2 linked regions of the Methylotuvimicrobium sp. KM2 genome follow. The protein of the gene in region 1 interacts with the protein of each later gene in a pairwise test. Links are inferred from orthologs where the notes say so. Each region holds a gene or a part of one and is shown in the gene's direction. Other genes may lie near its edges. The genes, in order: WJM45_RS16230 and WJM45_RS15430.

Region 1 (8,869 bases):
ACCCATCGCAGATCAAAATTCGGCGCCGGGGTGTCCGTCAAAGGACTCCGTGAACCCAGCACCTAAATTCCATAGTCCATTGGCTATGGTTAACTATCTTGGATAATTTAGGTGCTGGGTGAATACATCCTAGTAGGCTCTATGCCAGCAGCTCCATGCTGGCCCCTCACCTAGCGTTAGGTGAGGGGCCGCACACCCCGGCGCTCCTTAGGCAATGCCGAAATTTCAAGTGCGAGAGGTATAATCTGTTCAGGAGTAATTATTCACACCCCTTATCGTTCCCACGCTCCAGCGTGGGAATGAAGACCGAGACGCTCTAGCTTCCCTACAATCAACGAAGATTTAACGAGCAAGTCCGGGTTGATTGAGAATGTGCGGAGATTGTGTCGGTCTCAGGAAGCTCTTGCTCTGAGCCCTTCGGCTGCGCTCAGGAGAGCCTTGTCGAAGGCTTGCCCTGAGCCCTTCGGCAGCGCTCAGGAGAGCCTTGTCGAAGGGGGAGTTTCCGGGGTGTGTTTCCCAAGCTGGAGCTTGGGAAAGAGCGTCAAGGGGATTGGCCATGCTATTGAAAAAGATATGCGATGCGTAGCATCAAACGTTAAAAAGGTTTTATTTATTAAGTTGAGTGGGTTGGAGACTATCCTTGGATAAAAATATGAAAATTCTCATTGTGGATGATTTTTCGACGATGAGACGTATTATAAAGAACTTGCTTAGGGACTTGGGTTTTACTAATACGGCCGAAGCCGATGACGGTAAAACCGCTCTGCCGAGACTAAAAGCCGGAGGCATCGACTTTCTAGTGACGGACTGGAATATGCCTGGCATGTCCGGATTGGATTTGCTTAAAGCCGTTCGATCCGACCCGGATCTTGCCACGTTGCCGGTTTTAATGGTAACGGCCGAAGCTAAGCGAGAGCAAATTATTATGGCGGCTCAAGCCGGCGTCAATGGATATATCATCAAGCCGTTTACCGCCGCGACGCTCAAAGAAAAAATCGAAAAAATCTTTGAACGCATAGACAGCTAAGTCTGAGGGGATTTAATGACCGATAAAGATCGCCTCAATCAGGTTAAAGACCTGCTTAAGGCATTAGAAGAAGGAGACGAGCAAACGGCCGACAGAATTCTCGATGAAATAGCCGGAATCCGCGAAAGCCAGTTGTTTATTGAAGTGGGTCGATTAACCCGGCAATTGCACGACGCCATGGTACATTTTTCCGTGGATTCAAAAATCACCGAGATTGCCGCGCAGGAAATTCCGGATGCGAAGGAACGATTGCGTTATGTCATTACGATGACAGAACAAGCTGCCGATCAAACCTTGACCGTTGTCGAGGATATCGTTCCGGTTGCGCGAATGCTCAACGAACAAGCCACCAGACTCGCCGAAAACTGGGAACGTTTCTTGATTCGAAAAATGCCTTTCGAAGAGTTCAAAGACATGAGTCAGGAAATCACTGAGTATTTTAATGAGTCGGTTAAATCGCTGGAAATTATGCAAAACGGGCTCAACGATATTTTAATGGCTCAAGGTTTTCAAGACATTACCGGACAAATCATCCGGCGCGTGATAGCAATGGTCGAAGACTTGGAAAACGGCATGGTCGACTTAATCCGTTTATCAAGCGTTAAGGCGACTTCGAGAGAGGCGGCTATGTCGAGCGTCGAATTGCCGGGCCCGGTCGTGCCCGGTGTTGACGATAAAAAAGACGAGGTGGCGACTAGCCAAGACGATGTTGACGATTTGCTATCCAGCTTGGGTTTTTGAGGATTGAATTATGGCGATTGATCTGGACGACGAAATTTTACAGGATTTTCTAGTCGAATCCGGTGAAATAATTGAATTATTGGGCGAGCAGTTGGTTCAACTCGAGCAGATGCCCAATGATTACGATTTACTCAATGCCATATTTAGAGGTTTTCATACCGTCAAAGGCGGTGCCGGATTTTTAGCGATAGACCCCCTGGTTGAAATTTGCCATAAAGCTGAAGATGTCTTTAATGTGCTTCGACAAGGCGATAGGGAAGTCGATCCTAAATTAATGGATGTCGTGCTTCAGGTGCTCGATATTGTTAACGAAATGTTCGGTCAGATCCGTGCCGGACAAGAACCTGAATCAGCATCGCCGGCATTGCTAAACAAACTTCAGGCTTTTACGTCCCCCGGTAAAGCATTCGAAGCGGAAACACCCGAGCAAAGGGGAGAGGAAGAGCAAGAGCCATCGCCGATTGCCTCCGTCGATGAAATCGATATTGTCGAGAAAGAATTCGAATCGATGCTGAATATGGCCGACGAGGAATCTGCTAGCATTGATGATAGTTCGGGCTCCGATGAAATCACCGAGGAAGAGTTCGAGCAATTGCTCGATACTTTGCATGGTAAAGGAGCTTCGCCGACCGCCCCTAAAATAACGCAAAGTGAATCGCAACCGGCTTCGGCAGCCGATGAAATTACCGAAGATGAATTCGAGCAACTACTCGATGCATTGCATGGCAAAGGTGGTTCGCCGACATCGCCCAAATCCGGTCGAAGCGAAACCGCATCGAATGCAGGAGCCGAATCGGAAAGTGCTGAAACGGTATCGATACCCGCCGAAAAATCGGTGCAGGCGGTTTCGGATTCCGATGAGATTACCGAGGACGAATTCGAAAATTTGCTCGATCAATTGCATGGTAAAGGGAAGTTCAATCCTTCAGCGGTTGCCGAAACCGGCGATCAAGCGCCTAAGGCGTCGGAAAAGAAACCTGTCGCCGAATCCGTTCCCGACAACAAAGACAAACCGTCGTCTGCTACTTATTCGATAGAGCAGCATGGCGCTAAAGAGCAAAAAACCGCCTCATCAAAAGCTGCTCATCCAGCCGCACCGCAAATTGAGCCCACCGTTCGGGTCGATACTCAGGTGCTCGACGATATCATGAACATGGTCGGCGAATTGGTTTTGGTACGAAATCGCTTTCAGACGCTTAGATCTGCATCCGAGAGCGATGATCAGATGGCCAAGGCAATTGCCAATCTCGATGTTGTAACAGCCGATCTACAATTAGCGGTCATGAAAACTCGAATGCAGCCGATTAAAAAAGTATTCGGTCGATTTCCGCGTGTTGTTCGGGATTTGGCGCGTAGTCTCAATAAACAAATTAGACTGGAATTGGTTGGAGAAGAAACCGATCTCGACAAGAACTTAGTCGAAGCTTTGGCCGATCCATTGGTGCATTTAGTGAGAAATTCGGTCGATCATGGTATCGAAAGCCCGGAAGAGCGGGCAGCGGCGGGTAAGCCGACCGAAGGCGTCGTCGTGTTGACCGCTTCGCAGCAAGGCGATCATATCGAGTTATCGATAAAGGATGATGGTAAGGGCATGAATGCCAATGCTTTGCGGGCCAAGGTCGTCGAAAAGGGTTTAATGGATGCCGATACTGCCGCTCGACTGGATCAACGCGAATGTTTTAATTTAATTTTTATGCCCGGATTTTCGACCAAAACCGAGATTTCCGATGTTTCGGGGCGGGGCGTCGGTATGGATGTTGTAAAGACCCGCATTTCTCAAATGAACGGTGCGGTCGAGGTTGATTCAAAGGAAGGCGTCGGTACTACGATTACTATCAAGGTACCTTTGACGCTTGCGATCATGCCGACATTGATGGTTAAGCTAGCCGATCAAGCTTTCGCATTACCGTTGGGTAGCGTGATGGAAATTCTCGATCTGGATCTTCGTGTGACTAATGTCGTGGATGGACAGCAGGTCGTCATGGTTCGAAACAAAGCCCTACCGCTATTTTATCTCGGCGAATGGCTCGTGCAGGACCCGAATTATGTACTAAATAAACAAGCTTCTGCACATGTCGTTGTGGTCAATGCCGGTGGGCGTCAAGTCGGTTTTGTCGTGGATCAATTAATTGGTCAGGAAGAAGTTGTTATTAAAGCTTTGGGTGCGAAATTGCAAGGTTTGGACGGACTTTCGGGGGCGACAATCACCGGCGACGGGCGCATTGCACTGATTCTCGACGTGCCCGGTTTAATGAAGCGATATGCAAGCTAATACTTCTTATCTTTGCGAATAGTCGTTTAATTATGTCAGATTCGAGGTATGTCTCTGTCGGGGAATCCAGCTCTAAATCATCGAAACTCTATCCGATAAGTAAATCAGTTGGCGTATAGGAACGTGCATGAAATAATTTCTTCAACTGTTGGAAGGGGATCGATCGCCAAACAAATCTGTACCTTTTCAATATTAGACATTTTTGGCTCAAATAGGATTAATTATAAGTTCTCATGGCCGTTAAGGTACTGATAGTCGACGACTCCGGGTTTATTTGTAAAAGAATCAAAGAAATCCTTGAGGAGTCGAAAGATGGCGAAGGACTCGCCGAATTTGAAGTGGTGGGTATTGCCAATAACGGCTTACAAGCGATCAGGCTGACGGCTGCCTTATCGCCCGATGTCATAACGATGGATATTGAAATGCCGTTGATGGACGGCATTACTGCGGTTAAACGCATCATGGCGGAAACGCCGACCCCTATTTTGATGTTTTCGGCAATGACTCAGGTAGGCGCGCAAGCGACATTGGATGCTTTGCATGCCGGTGCGGTGGATTTTTTACCGAAGCGACTGGATGAGATCGATGCCGACCGAGAAACGGCCAAACGCTTGCTTCGGCGAAGAGTACGCATGGTTGCCTTGCAAGCCGGAAAAAGCAAAACAAGAAGCAGCGGAGCGCCGGCTAAGAATAAAACCGAACCGGCAGAAAAATCGCTTGAAAAACCGGCTAAGCCAGGGATTCAGCAAACAGCGAAACAATTGGGCGCGTTACGCATTATGGTGATTGCCGCCTCGACCGGCGGTCCTGTTGCGGTGCAGCAAGTGTTAAGTCAAGTCCCGCAGTCATGTCCGTTGCCGGTGATCATTGTTCAACATATGCCGCAAAACTTCACGGCTAGTTTTGCCGAGCGGTTGGATCAATTATGCCGTATCAAGGTTAGGGAAGCACGCGATGGCGATATTTTGGAGCCGGGAACGGCGTTGGTTGCGGCAGGAGGAATGCAATTGGAATTAAAAGGCTCCGGCGTGCGTAAGTCGATTGTTTTAAGGCCGAAAATAGCCGGAGAGATTTACAGTCCATGTGCCGATATTACACTAGCTTCAGTCGCTCGGCATTTTCAAGATGCAGTGTTGGCTGTGGTTTTAACCGGTATGGGGTCGGATGGTAAAGAAGGCGCTCGAAAACTGAAACAAGTCGGTTCGATAGTTTGGGCGCAAAACGAGGAAAGTTGCACGATATACGGTATGCCCAAAGCGGTTATCGATGCAGGCTTAGCCGATAATGTTTACAGCCTCGATGAAATAGGACGGCAATTAAGTCGGATCACATAATGGATTACTTAAGTCTCATTGGCGTTGTTTTGGGTTTCGTGGCGATCGTCGGCGGAACGATAATGGACGGCGGACATGCTGAGGCACTGCTAAACGGACCGGCCTTAGTGATCGTTTTGGGCGGTACAATAGGCGCTACATTGTTGCAATTTCCACCGACAGTATTCTTGCGAGGCCTCAATCTCAGTTTATGGATCTTCAAGCCCCAAAAGCAATTATTTAAGCAACAAGTCAATAAAATGGTCGAATGGAGCGCGTTGGCCAGAAAAGAAGGTCTGTTGGGTCTGGAGTCGGTTCTCGATACCGAAATCGATCCTTTCGCAATCAAGGGTTTACAGCTATTAGTCGACGGTAGCGAACCGGAAGTGATTCGGGATTGTTTGGAATTAGAGATTAGTACTCGGGAATTTAGTGATTTACAGGCGGCCAGAGTATTCGAAGCCATGGGCGGCTACTCGCCGACAATCGGTATTCTCGGCGCCGTGATCGGTCTCATTCATGTCATGAAAAATCTGGCCGAGCCTGGTTTACTGGGATCCGGTATTGCAACGGCATTTGTTGCGACGATCTATGGTGTTGGCTTTGCCAATCTGATTTTTTTGCCGGTTGCAAACAAATTGAAGATGCAAATATTGATAATGTCACAGGCTAAGGAATTGTTGGTCGAGGGCATCGTAGGGATTGCCGAGGGAGAAAATCCAAAAAATATCGAATTGAAATTATCCGGTTTTTTAATCGAAAACCGGGATTAGCTCGGAGGGGCGTGATGCGGCGAAAAAAAAAAGAATTGGCCGAACCTGAAAATCATGAGCGATGGCTGATTTCCTATGCTGATTTTATTACCTTATTATTTGCGTTTTTTGTCGTGATGTATTCAATCTCGTCGGTCAACGAGGGAAAATATAAAACACTGTCCGACTCATTGGGCGAGGCCTTTTCGAAAAGGCAATCGGAATCGGCGATTTCCGATAAAGCAGCCCCCCCTTTTACCGTGGTGCAGCCGATCCAAATCGGTGAAGAGCCGATGACAGTTCAACCGATCGAGCTACCCCATCCGACTTTGGAAGAGGTTGAAAAAAAGCATGAGCTTAGTGAGGAAATCCTCCGTGAGCGTCGCAATTTGATTGAAGCATCCGAACAAATGTCGGAAGTCTTGGCGCCATTTATCGAAAAGGATTTGGTGGCGGTTAAAAAACATGACTTTTGGATCGAGCTAGAAATGAATAGCGAACTGTTATTTGCGAGCGGCGAGGCTGAGTTATCGCCAAAAGCTTTACCGATTTTGAAAAAAGTTTCGGAAATTGTCAGACGCATGCCGAATGTCATTCATGTCGAGGGGCATACCGATACGGTCCCGATTAGTACTGTTAAATTCCCATCCAATTGGGAGTTGTCTTCGGCGCGAGCGACTAGCGTAGTAAGGGAGTTCGTCAACGAAGAGATAGCGCCGTCACGATTGTCGGCGGTCGGCTATGGAGAATTTCATCCGATAGCCGATAACAGTAGCGAGGCAGGTCGATTTCAAAATAGAAGGGTTGTGGTGGTGTTGATGTCGCATGCTTTTGCTCGTTACGGCGCGGATGACGAAGAAAGAGCGAAGTTACTGAATATATCGCCGGTTACCGAAGCTGAAATGAATAATACTCAAGGCTCCCCATAGTGGTGGGTATATCCTTCTTTGTTCCTACTTGCTCTGGCGGTCAAGTTATGAGTTCCTTCGGAGGACTGTGGGAACAGGAAAATCTTCGAGAACCGATTTTTTGCGGTTTAGCTAATGAATTTAAGTTGAAAGGCATTTTATGAAGGTCTGGACGGTATCCAATCAGAAAGGCGGTGTAGGCAAAACGACGACCGTCGTTACGCTCGGCGGTTTATTGTCTTCCTGGGGATTTCGTACATTATTGGTCGATCTAGACCCGCACGGCGCATTGACGAGTTATTTCAAAATGAATCCCGATGAAGTCAAGGCTAGCGTATACAATCTTTTTCATGATGCCAGTTTGAAAAAGAAAAACGCGGGGCCCGAACCTTATATTGTAGAAACTAAATTCGACGGTTTGTTTGTGTTGCCGGCCGCGACCGCGATTGCAACGTTGGACCGACAAGTCGCATCGATGGGCGGTATGGGATTGGTAGTCAATAATGCCTTAGCCAAGGTATCCGGTCGTTACGATTACGTCATCATCGATAGCCCGCCAATGCTCGGCGTTTTGATGATTAATGCACTGGCGGCATGTCAGCAATTAATTATGCCGGTGTTAGCCGAATTTTTAGCTGTCAAGGGGCTTGAGCGCATGATGCATACGCTCAATATGGTTTATAAATCACGTACGCATGCGCCTCGATACACGATTGTACCGACGATGTTCGATAAACGAACGCGCGCCGCTCAAGAAAGCCTTGGGGTGTTGAGACAGCAATATCCGGATTATCTTTGGAATTCGATCATACCGATCGATACAAAAATCAGGGATGCCAGCACGCAAGGGATTCCGCTATCGATTTATTGGCCGGAATCGAAAGCCGTGGAGGCCTACTCGGCCTTGCTGGATCGCTTGTTATTGCATGATAATCAAACTGTCAAAGAAACGGCGGCAGTTTAATGAAGGGTCTTAGCGATAACAAATTGGATATCGAGCAACAGGTTATTCACCAGGAATTGGCTCTCGACAGCTATTTAAAGACCCTGTTGGAGGAAATGCCGACTGAGGAAGCCGAGGTGACTATGCCATCGGCACCTAAGGCAAAAGCGCCCGAACCGACAGCACATGTCGAATCAAAAATAAAGAAAAAAAGCGAGACCATTGCCAAGACGTCGGCCTTGGTTGAACTGCAATTGGTTCCAAAGCCTACCATGCCGCTTGCGGTTATGCCGTCTTGGGCGCAGTATGAATTCCAAGCCTTATTTTTTAGAATAGGCCAGCTCATACTGGCAACGCCTTTGGTTGAGTTATCCAGAGCCATTAAATTCGATAAGACGATTACTAAAATTCCTGGGCAACCCTCGTGGTTTATCGGTTTGCTGGAAGACCAGGAACGAAAAATCGGTATTCTCGATTCCGGGCAATTGATTTTAGGAAAAGGCTATGCGAATAAACGAAACTTAATCGAGCAGCCTTTTAAAAGTATGTTAATTACCCAGGATGGCAATTGGGGCTTGGCTTGCGATGAACTTCTGTCGATCGGCAAAGTGCGCCCCGAGCAAGTTCGTTGGCGAACCCATCGTAAGCAGCGGCCATGGTTGATTGGAACAGTAATCGAGGAATTGACCGCCGTGATCGATGTCGAGCAGTTGACGCCGCGAAGAAAGATGAAAGATGAAAGGGGAAAGAAGAAAGGTTAAAGGATAAAGGTTATCGTTCCCACGCTCCAGCGTGGGAACGCAGCCCTGGACGCTCCAGCGTCCAGGGGCGAATCGCTTACCTTTTTTAGGCTTGGATTCTACGGAAGACTTGTGAAATGGTACGTTGTGCGTAACTATAGTTTTTAAATTTC
Region 2 (8,871 bases), 200 kb from region 1 along the record:
TTAAAGCGATGATCGTCTGGATGACCGAAAAAGCTCTGACACCGGGCCGGCAATACATTATCAAGCTCGCGACTCGAACCGCTTCGGGATCGATATCGATGATTCATCACCGAGTCGATGTCAACACGCTGGAACATCACGATGCAAGCGAGCTCAATCTCAATGAAATCGGTCTATGCACGGTCAACCTGAACGCGCCGGTCGTCTTCGACCCATACAAACGCAGCAAAGGCACCGGCTCGTTCATCGTCATCGACCGGCTAAGCAATGTCACGGTCGGCGCCGGCATGATCACCGATAATGCCGATGAATTCAATCTGCAACCGGTTTCGCCGGAAGACCGCGCTGCACGATTCGGACAAAAAGCCACGGTCATTTTATTAAAAGGCCATAAGGCACATGAAACGGCCTATTTGTTGGAAAGAAAGCTATTCGACAATGGTCATGCCGCAACGGTCGTCGAAACGCTGTTCAGCGAACCGGAAGAATTCGCTCAACTCATTAATAATGCCGGATTGATCGCTCTATGCGTCGGTTTGAATTACGAAGCTGCCGACATTGAATTCGATAGCGAGGCCGACTCGATCGATGACATCTATGCCGCATTAAAATCCGAAAAAGTTATATTTTAATGCCATAATAAGCGCTTGATGACTATCAACCTATCCGTAGAACAAGTATTTGCCTGGGCTGCTTCGCTAACCGAGCAGCCCGATTATCAGGCGCTGACACACCAGTTCCTGGATATTCTGCTTGAAATACCTGGGGTGAAGAAAGCCGCGGCTTATGAGATTTACAACCGGAGCCGAAAAAAGACCGGCGAAGCCGTAGCACCTTGCGAACAATTGGTGAGACGCTTCCCATTGGATTTTACTCGTGACGAAAGCAACGATCATAACGACTTAATCAACATCCTCGACAACGACTCACGCGTCATCCCAAAAATGTCCGATGCCAACGGGCGCTTTCGCCAAGTCTATCTCTCGCTCAAAGAAACGAAAGGCCCCGATCGCGCGATTGCCTTAGACGGCCTTTTCGACCGGCAAACGATAGAATTATTCCGTCAACTCCTTTCGATATTTAGAAACCAAGTAATATTGCACGACAGCAAGGAACGCGACGTATTGACCAAGTTGCCTAACCGCCAATCGTTCGATACCCGTCTATTGCAAGTTTGCGAACATTATTTGAAATACCCGGTCACCGATACAAACCATCAAAAAAGCTCCTGGATTGCCTTGCTCGACATCGATCACTTCAAGCGAGTCAACGATGACTTCGGCCATTTATACGGCGACGAAGTCCTCTTGATTTTCAGCCAGCTGATGGAAAAATGTTTTCGCTATAACGACTTTTTATTTCGCTTCGGCGGCGAAGAATTCGTCGTCATTCTCAACCTCACCGATATGGCAGGTGCCGAGCACACGTTTAACCGATTTCGCGAAACGGTCGCCAACCATAACTTTCCGACGGTAGGACGCATTACAGTCAGCATCGGCATTACCCATATCGATAGCATGTGTATGCCGACAACGCTACTCGATCGCGCCGACAAAGCACTGTATTACGCCAAGGAAAACGGAAGAAATAGGGCCGTGATCTACGAAAACACCGATACGCTCATCAAAAACGCCGGCGAAAACGAAGACATTGAGCTATTTTAATAACTCAACGCCTTATCAATCTCATTGCAAAAAAGAGACAGGAATCGCATTTTTTGATAATAACCCCAAAAAACGATGACATGGCAATCGCTTCCCAAACAAAAAGCGCTAAAATGCCGAAAAACTTTATCCAATAGGAATGGGTAATAGGTATAAAACCCGAGCGCTGCCTTACCCACCTCACGCCCAACAAGGCCCTGTAGACATCATAATGAAATAAACGACCTCGTTTTAGTTATTATTAGTCAATTTCTTAAGTTATATTATTACTTCATTAAAGACTAGGGATCACTATTTTTCCTTAGCCCAATCAAATCCGACTACTACACTTTAGGAGAACATCATGGCGAGTATTCTTGCAGTCGACGATTCCGCATCGATGAGACAAATGGTCTCGTTTACATTAAAAGGGGCCGGCTTCGACGTTGTCGAAGCCGTCGATGGCGTGGATGCGTTAAATAAGGCAAAAAGCAAAAAATTCGACTGTGTCGTAACCGATGTCAACATGCCGAATAAAGACGGCATCACCTTGATCAAAGACTTGAGAGCCTTGCCCGATTACAAATTCGTGCCTATGCTTATGTTAACGACCGAATCGGGCGCCGACAAAAAACAACAAGGCAAGGAAGCGGGAGCAACCGGCTGGATCGTCAAACCATTCAATCCGGATCAATTACTGAAAACGATTCAAAAAGTACTTGGTTAAGCTGCCTCGATTCGACTATTAATCGTCTACACGCCTTTGGCCATAGCTAACGAGACGAAATTCGTAACAAATATATATCAGCTATTGACGTTTTCTTTTGCTACTGTCGCATCCGTTTCAATCAACATCATTTTTAACAAAAACCTTCAGATACGGACCACTCAATGTCTATTGATATGGCGCAATTCCACCAGATTTTCTTCGAAGAAAGCTTCGAAGGACTCGATATCATGGAATCCGGCCTATTGAATCTAGACATGGGCGATGTCGACGCCGAAACCATCAATACGATTTTCAGAGCCGCGCATTCCATCAAGGGCGGAAGTGGAACATTCGGGTTTTCGGCGATAGCCGACTTCACGCATGCAATGGAAACACTGCTTGATGAAATGCGCGACGGCCGCCGAAAAGTTACTCAACCGGCTATCAATGTGTTGCTAGGGTCGGTCGATTGCCTCCGTGAAATGCTAACCGCGATTCAAGACGAAAAAACCTTAGATCAAGAAAAAGTCACGGAGCATAAAAAAGCTCTCGACACCGAATTAAACGGTGCCGACAAAACTGCATCGCCCCTCGAACAACCCCAACCTATCGTAATCAACAACGATAATGCAGGATGGCGTATTGCCTTTAGCCCTCATGCCGATTTGCTTAAAACCGGCAACGACCCGGTCAGAATGTTTCGTGAATTGGCCGAACTGGGGGAAATCGATATTACCGTAGACCTACAAGGCGTACCCGGGCTTTACGAACTCGACCCCGAGGAATGCCATCTTTCCTGGCAAATAACCGTGCATGGCAACATCCCTCGCTCGGAAATCGACGATATTTTCGATTGGGTCGAGGAGCATTGCGACCTTGCCGTGCAAAACATCGAACAAACGACACAGGCTTCCTCGCCGGCATTCGACGCCCCCCCTCAATCCGCTGCAATTGAAACAACGCCCCCTTCTTCGGCGACTAACCCTCCCATTGTCAGCGAATCAGGTCAAAACGAAAAAATAAACGCCGACAAACCCTCAAACGCCGGCAAAAGCTCCGCCTCGATCCGTGTCGATACCGCCAAAATCGATACACTGATTAACATGGTCGGCGAATTGGTCATTACCCAATCGATGCTGAGCTTAATCGGCGAACATTTCGACCTAAATAAACTGGATCAACTCAAAAACGGCCTCGCACAACTCGAACGGCATACGCGCGAGCTGCAAGAAAGCGTCATGAATATCAGAATGCTGCCGATTAGTTTCGTGTTCAGCCGCTTTCCTCGGCTGGTTCATGATTTGAGCTCGAAACTGGGCAAAAAAATTGAACTACAACTGATCGGCGAACATACCGAAGTCGATAAAACCGTCGTCGAACTCATTAGCGACCCTCTGGTACACTTAGTTCGAAACAGCCTCGATCACGGCATCGAAACACCTGATGAACGCATTGCGGCAGGAAAACAAGAAACAGGAACCGTCACACTCGAAGCTTATCACCGGGGGGGTAATATCGTCATCGAAGTCAGTGACGACGGCCGCGGACTGGATAAAGACAAATTGCGGGCCAAAGCACTGGAAAAGGGACTGATTCAGGACGATGCCGTGTTGAGCGACAAACAGACCTATGAACTCATCTTCATGCCTGGGTTTTCGACCGCCGAACAATTAACCGATGTATCCGGGCGCGGCGTAGGCATGGACGTGGTTAGGCGAAATATTCAATCGCTCGGCGGCAATATCGATATTGTTTCGCAGTTGGGCAAAGGCTCGACCATGGCGATCTATTTACCGTTGACGCTGGCGATCCTGGACGGTCAATCGGTCGCGGTCGGCGATGAAACCTATATCATACCGCTCGGCTCCATCATCGAATCGATCAATGTCACCGAGCGCATGATCAATCGCGTGGCCGGCAAAGGCGAAACCTTTCGGCTACGCCAGGAATATTTGCCTATTGTCCGCATGCATGAAATTTTTTCGGTCCCGAATGCGAAAGCAACCAAACTAACCGAAGGCTTGCTGGTGGTCGTCGAAGGCCAAGGTATCCGCTGCGGACTTTTCGTCGACGACCTTTTAACGCAACAACAAGTCGTCGTTAAGTCGCTCGAAGCCAATTACCGACAAGTCGAAGGCATATCGGGTGCAACCATTCTCGGCGACGGCTCGGTTGCCTTGATCCTGGATATTCCAGGACTCGTCCGTTTATCGAACCATTGACCGAACGAATACCAAAATGGCAAACACAGACGATCAATCCCAACAACAGCTGGACAGCAAAAAGCCGTCCGATATGGCGCAATATTTGAGTTTTACACTCGGCGACGAGGAATACGGCGTCGATATTTTGCGGGTACAAGAAATCCGCAGTTGGGAACCGGTATCCAGAATTCCGAATGTCCCCGCTTATGAAAAAGGCGTCGTCAATCTGCGCGGCGCGATCGTGCCGATCATCGATTTGCGCGAACGTTTCAACCTAGGCCATTCCCACTATACGCCGTTGACCGTCGTCGTCGTCCTGCAAGCCTTCATCGGCGGTAAACCCCGGGTAATGGGCGTGGTCGTCGATTCGGTTTCAAACGTAATCGACATTGAAAAGACCAGAATTCAAAGCGCGCCCGATTTCGGCGCCAAAGTCAGCACCGAATTCATCAACGGCCTCGCATCGTTCAACGAACGCATGGTGATGCTGCTGGATGTCAACAAATTACTTAAATTAGAAGGCGTGGATAACGATGAAAATTAACCGCCTTCGATTGAATGCCACAGTTTACGGGGAAACCTTACAATGAAAATGAACATGCCAGTCACCGATCGTGAAATCATGATGAAGCAGGGCACGATCCTGGTCACCAAAACCGACTTGAAAGGCCGCATCATCTATGCGAACGACGCCTTCGTCGAAATCAGCGGCTTCAGCCGCGACGAACTCGTCGGCTCGAACCATAACATCGTTCGTCATCCCGACATGCCCCCCGCTGCATTCAAGGATTTATGGGACACGATCAAAGCCGGGCGTCCGTGGATAGGCATCATTAAGAACCGCACAAAAACGGGCGATTACTATTGGGTTGAAGCCAACGTCACGCCGTATTACGAAAATAAACGGGTTGCCGGCTATTTGTCGGTTCGCCAAGCACCTTCTCGCGATCAAATCGACCGTGCCGAAGAGCTTTATCAAAAGATCGCCGCGGATCGAGCCACCATCAGACCGACAGGAATTGCTGCCAAGCTGGCCACAGTCAAACAAGGCGCGTTGTCTAAAAAAGCCGGCCTCGCCTTTTTGTTGCTGATATTGCCGTTACTTCATGCCGGTTATCAAGCCATGATCGACGGCAACATTATCGCCCTTGCCGGCTATTCGCTATCGGCATTGTTGGGCTTGATACTAGGCATTCATACCTTCCGCTTGATGCTCGGTTCAATCGAGCAGTCGATCGTATTTTGCCATAATGCCGCGAGCGGTTACTTCCGTAACAAGGTCGACATCGACCGCTTGGATCAAATCGGAGACCTCAATCGGGCACTGCAATCGATGCAAGTCAAACTGAATGCCGACTTGTCCGCGACACTCGAAGCCGGAGCCGTCACCGAGAGACTCAAGCAGGCGTTGGACCAAGTGACCGGCAATGTCATGATGGCCGATGCGGACTGCAACATCATCTATATGAATCATGCCGCGAAATCCCTATTCAAACGCAATGAAAACGACTTCCGAAGGGATTTGCCGGACTTCAATGCCGACACATTGATCGGCACGAATATCGATAGCTTTCATAAAAACCCGGCCCATCAACGCGGCTTGCTGGCAAAATTGACGCAAACCTACAAAGCCGAATTGATGATTGGCGGTCGCACGATGGTGGTCATCGCGACACCGGTATTCGCCGGCGAAACACGGCTCGGCACGGTCGTCGAATGGATCGACCGCAGCGACGAAGTCAGCATTCAGCATGAAATCGCCGAAATCGTACAACAGGTTAAGTCAGGAGAACTTAGCGGTCGCGTCAACATGGAGGGCAAGGAAGGCTTCTTCGAAACCTTGAGCGAGGGTATCAATGAATTAACCGACGTCATCGAACGCGCGTTTAGCGATGTCGCACGCGTCATGCAAAGCATGTCGTCCGGCGATTTGACGCAACGCATCACGAACGATTATGAAGGCGTCTATGCGCAATGCAAAAACGATATCAACGAAACGCTTGATAAACTCAGCGAAATATTCGAACAAATCAGAAGCTCGGCCGACTTCATCAGCAACACGTCTCAACAAATCGCAAGCGGCAACAACAACCTATCCCAACGGGTAGAAACCCAGGCCGCCAGTCTCGAAGAAACCGCATCGAGCATGGAACAACTAACCGGCACCGTCAAAAACAATGCCGACAATGCGCAACAAGCCAATCTGGTTTCCGGAAATGCCCGGCAACTCGCGGAAAAAGGAGGAACCGTAGTCGCTTCAGCAGTCTCGGCAATGGCTGAAATCAACGACAGCAGCAATAAAATCGCCGAAATCATCGGCGTCATCGATGAAATCGCTTTTCAAACCAACCTACTTGCCTTGAACGCTTCGGTCGAAGCGGCAAGAGCCGGCGAACAAGGACGCGGCTTTTCGGTCGTTGCCACCGAAGTGAGGAACTTGGCGCAAAGAAGCGCCGTCGCTGCAAAAGAAAGCAAAGAGCTGATTCAAAATAGTGTGCAAAAAGTAAGAACCGGCACCGAGTTTGTCAATGAAACCGGCTCCGCATTACAAGAGATCGTGCAAGGCGTCAAAAAAGTCGGCGATATCGTTTCGGAAATCGCCGCCGCCAGCATGGAACAATCGCAAGGTATTCTGCAAGTCAATCAAGCGGTTTCCGAAATGGACGAGATCACACAACAAAATGCCGCACTAGCCGAACAGGCATCTGCCGCCAGCATGTCGATGACCGACCAAGCCACTCAGATGGCGAATTTATTGAGTTTTTTCAAGCTGGGGCACAACATGAACAAATCTGAACAGACTTTCGAAACGATTACGGATAAGCCGAAACCCGCAACCGGAAAAACAAAAGCATCTGCGCCCTCGAAACAAGAGTCAACACGAGCAAAACCGGCGCCCACGTTCAATACACCGATACAAGACGACGATGAATGGGAGGAGTTTTAAACCTTAAACCTAGAAAAAGCATTTCACCATGAAGATCATGAAGAATAGGAAGTTAATTCAATAGCTTATTACGCGTTTGTATAGAACTTTCGCTCACCAAAAAGGTTAGCGAGAAGGATTTGGTAAGTTCTTGGAATCCTTCATGAACTTCATGTGCTTCATGGTTAAACTGCCGAATTCAGGTTAAACAGATGACGGATCAAAAGGATCAACTAGTTATGACGAACAACCAAACCATCGCGAACAACATCCCCGCCTCCGAACAGTTTTTGACTTTTGAACTGGCCGGCGAAATGTATGGCGTTGAAATACTCAAAGTCCAAGAAATCCGGGGCTGGGAACCGATACGCAAAATCCCCAAAACGCCTGGCTATATCAAAGGCGCACTAAACCTTCGCGGCGCCATCGTGCCGATTCTCGACTTGCGCGAACGCTTCGATATCGCCGCCGTGGACTATTCGCCGACGACCGTCGTCATCGTCATTAATGTCGCAACGGCCTCCGGACAAATGGTCATGGGTGTCGTCGCCGATGCTGTGTCCGACGTATTGGATATTCGTCATGACGACATCAAAAAAGCGCCCGACCTAGGCACTAACATCGACACCCGTTACATGCGAGGGATGTATGTCGCCAAGCAAGGCATGATCATGCTGCTCGACGCCGATAAACTCCTGAATCCGGATGAACTCGATCAAATCGGTCATTTGTTATGAGCGATATGTTTAAAAACGCCTCCACATGGAATAGCTAGCCATGAACCATGACACAACCATGACCGATGCAGCGAATTCAACGAAAACCGAAGGTCCGATAATGCTGGACGCCGTATTAAACATCCGTCACATCAACGAACTGCATGAGTCTTTAGTCAAGGCCTTCGAATCCCGTGAAACACTGGAAATCGATGCGTCAGCGGTTACGACTGTCGATACTGCAACATTACAATTACTCACCGTGTTAAAACAGGAAGCCGTCAAATCGGGGAAACACGTCGTTTTCGACTTTCCATCGGAAAAATTCATCGATAGCGCTCGCTTACTCGGCTTGGCCGAGCTGCTCGAAATCGACCACCCCGCATCCGGTTTATTCTAAAAATGAGCGTGACGCCCCGACAAGAGCCGTCCTCACTACAACAATTTCGAGAGTTCGAATACACTCGTGCGGACTTCGATCGCTTAAGAGCTTTGTCGAACAAGCATTCCGGCATTTTAGTTCCGGACGACAAGTTCGACATGTTTTATTCACGCCTTACCAAGCGCATCAGAGCGCTGAGACTAAACAGTTTCAAGGAATATTGCCGACTACTGGAGGACGATTCGACGCAGGAATTCACGAACTTCATCAACTCAATCACGACTAATCTGA

The links.
Region 2: the proteins of WJM45_RS16230 (region 1) and WJM45_RS15430 interact in binary tests that used the Escherichia coli proteins (3 or more experiments, as listed by UniProt). The link is inferred for Methylotuvimicrobium sp. KM2 from one-to-one orthologs.

What each region holds. Positions count from the first base shown.
Region 1 is NZ_CP150634.1:3,863,480-3,872,348, reverse strand. Bases 19-2,905 are described here. They hold WJM45_RS16230 (protein phosphatase CheZ), read left to right. Parts: upstream 19-1,042; coding sequence 1,043-1,768; downstream 1,769-2,905. Other genes in these bases: WJM45_RS16225 (chemotaxis protein CheA), read left to right, coding at 1,779-2,905; cheY (chemotaxis response regulator CheY), read left to right, coding at 641-1,027. Outside these bases: more of WJM45_RS16225, read left to right, coding at 2,906-4,040; WJM45_RS16220 (chemotaxis response regulator protein-glutamate methylesterase), read left to right, coding at 4,274-5,374; WJM45_RS16215 (flagellar motor protein), read left to right, coding at 5,374-6,126; flagellar motor protein MotD, read left to right, coding at 6,141-7,034; WJM45_RS16205 (ParA family protein), read left to right, coding at 7,174-7,977; WJM45_RS16200 (chemotaxis protein CheW), read left to right, coding at 7,977-8,717.
Region 2 is NZ_CP150634.1:3,666,320-3,675,190, forward strand. The notes cover bases 2,166-5,054. They hold WJM45_RS15430 (chemotaxis protein CheA), read left to right. Parts: upstream 2,166-2,534; coding sequence 2,535-4,574; downstream 4,575-5,054. Other genes in these bases: WJM45_RS15425 (response regulator), read left to right, coding at 2,166-2,370; WJM45_RS15435 (chemotaxis protein CheW), read left to right, coding at 4,648-5,054. In the rest of the region: sulfate adenylyltransferase subunit CysN, read left to right, coding at 1-632; WJM45_RS15420 (GGDEF domain-containing protein), read left to right, coding at 651-1,664; more of WJM45_RS15425, read left to right, coding at 2,005-2,165; more of WJM45_RS15435, read left to right, coding at 5,055-5,100; WJM45_RS15440 (methyl-accepting chemotaxis protein), read left to right, coding at 5,155-7,503; WJM45_RS15445 (chemotaxis protein CheW), read left to right, coding at 7,722-8,219; WJM45_RS15450 (STAS domain-containing protein), read left to right, coding at 8,260-8,598; WJM45_RS15455 (protein-glutamate O-methyltransferase), read left to right, coding at 8,601-8,871. UniProt on the Escherichia coli protein: Involved in the transmission of sensory signals from the chemoreceptors to the flagellar motors. CheA is autophosphorylated; it can transfer its phosphate group to either CheB or CheY.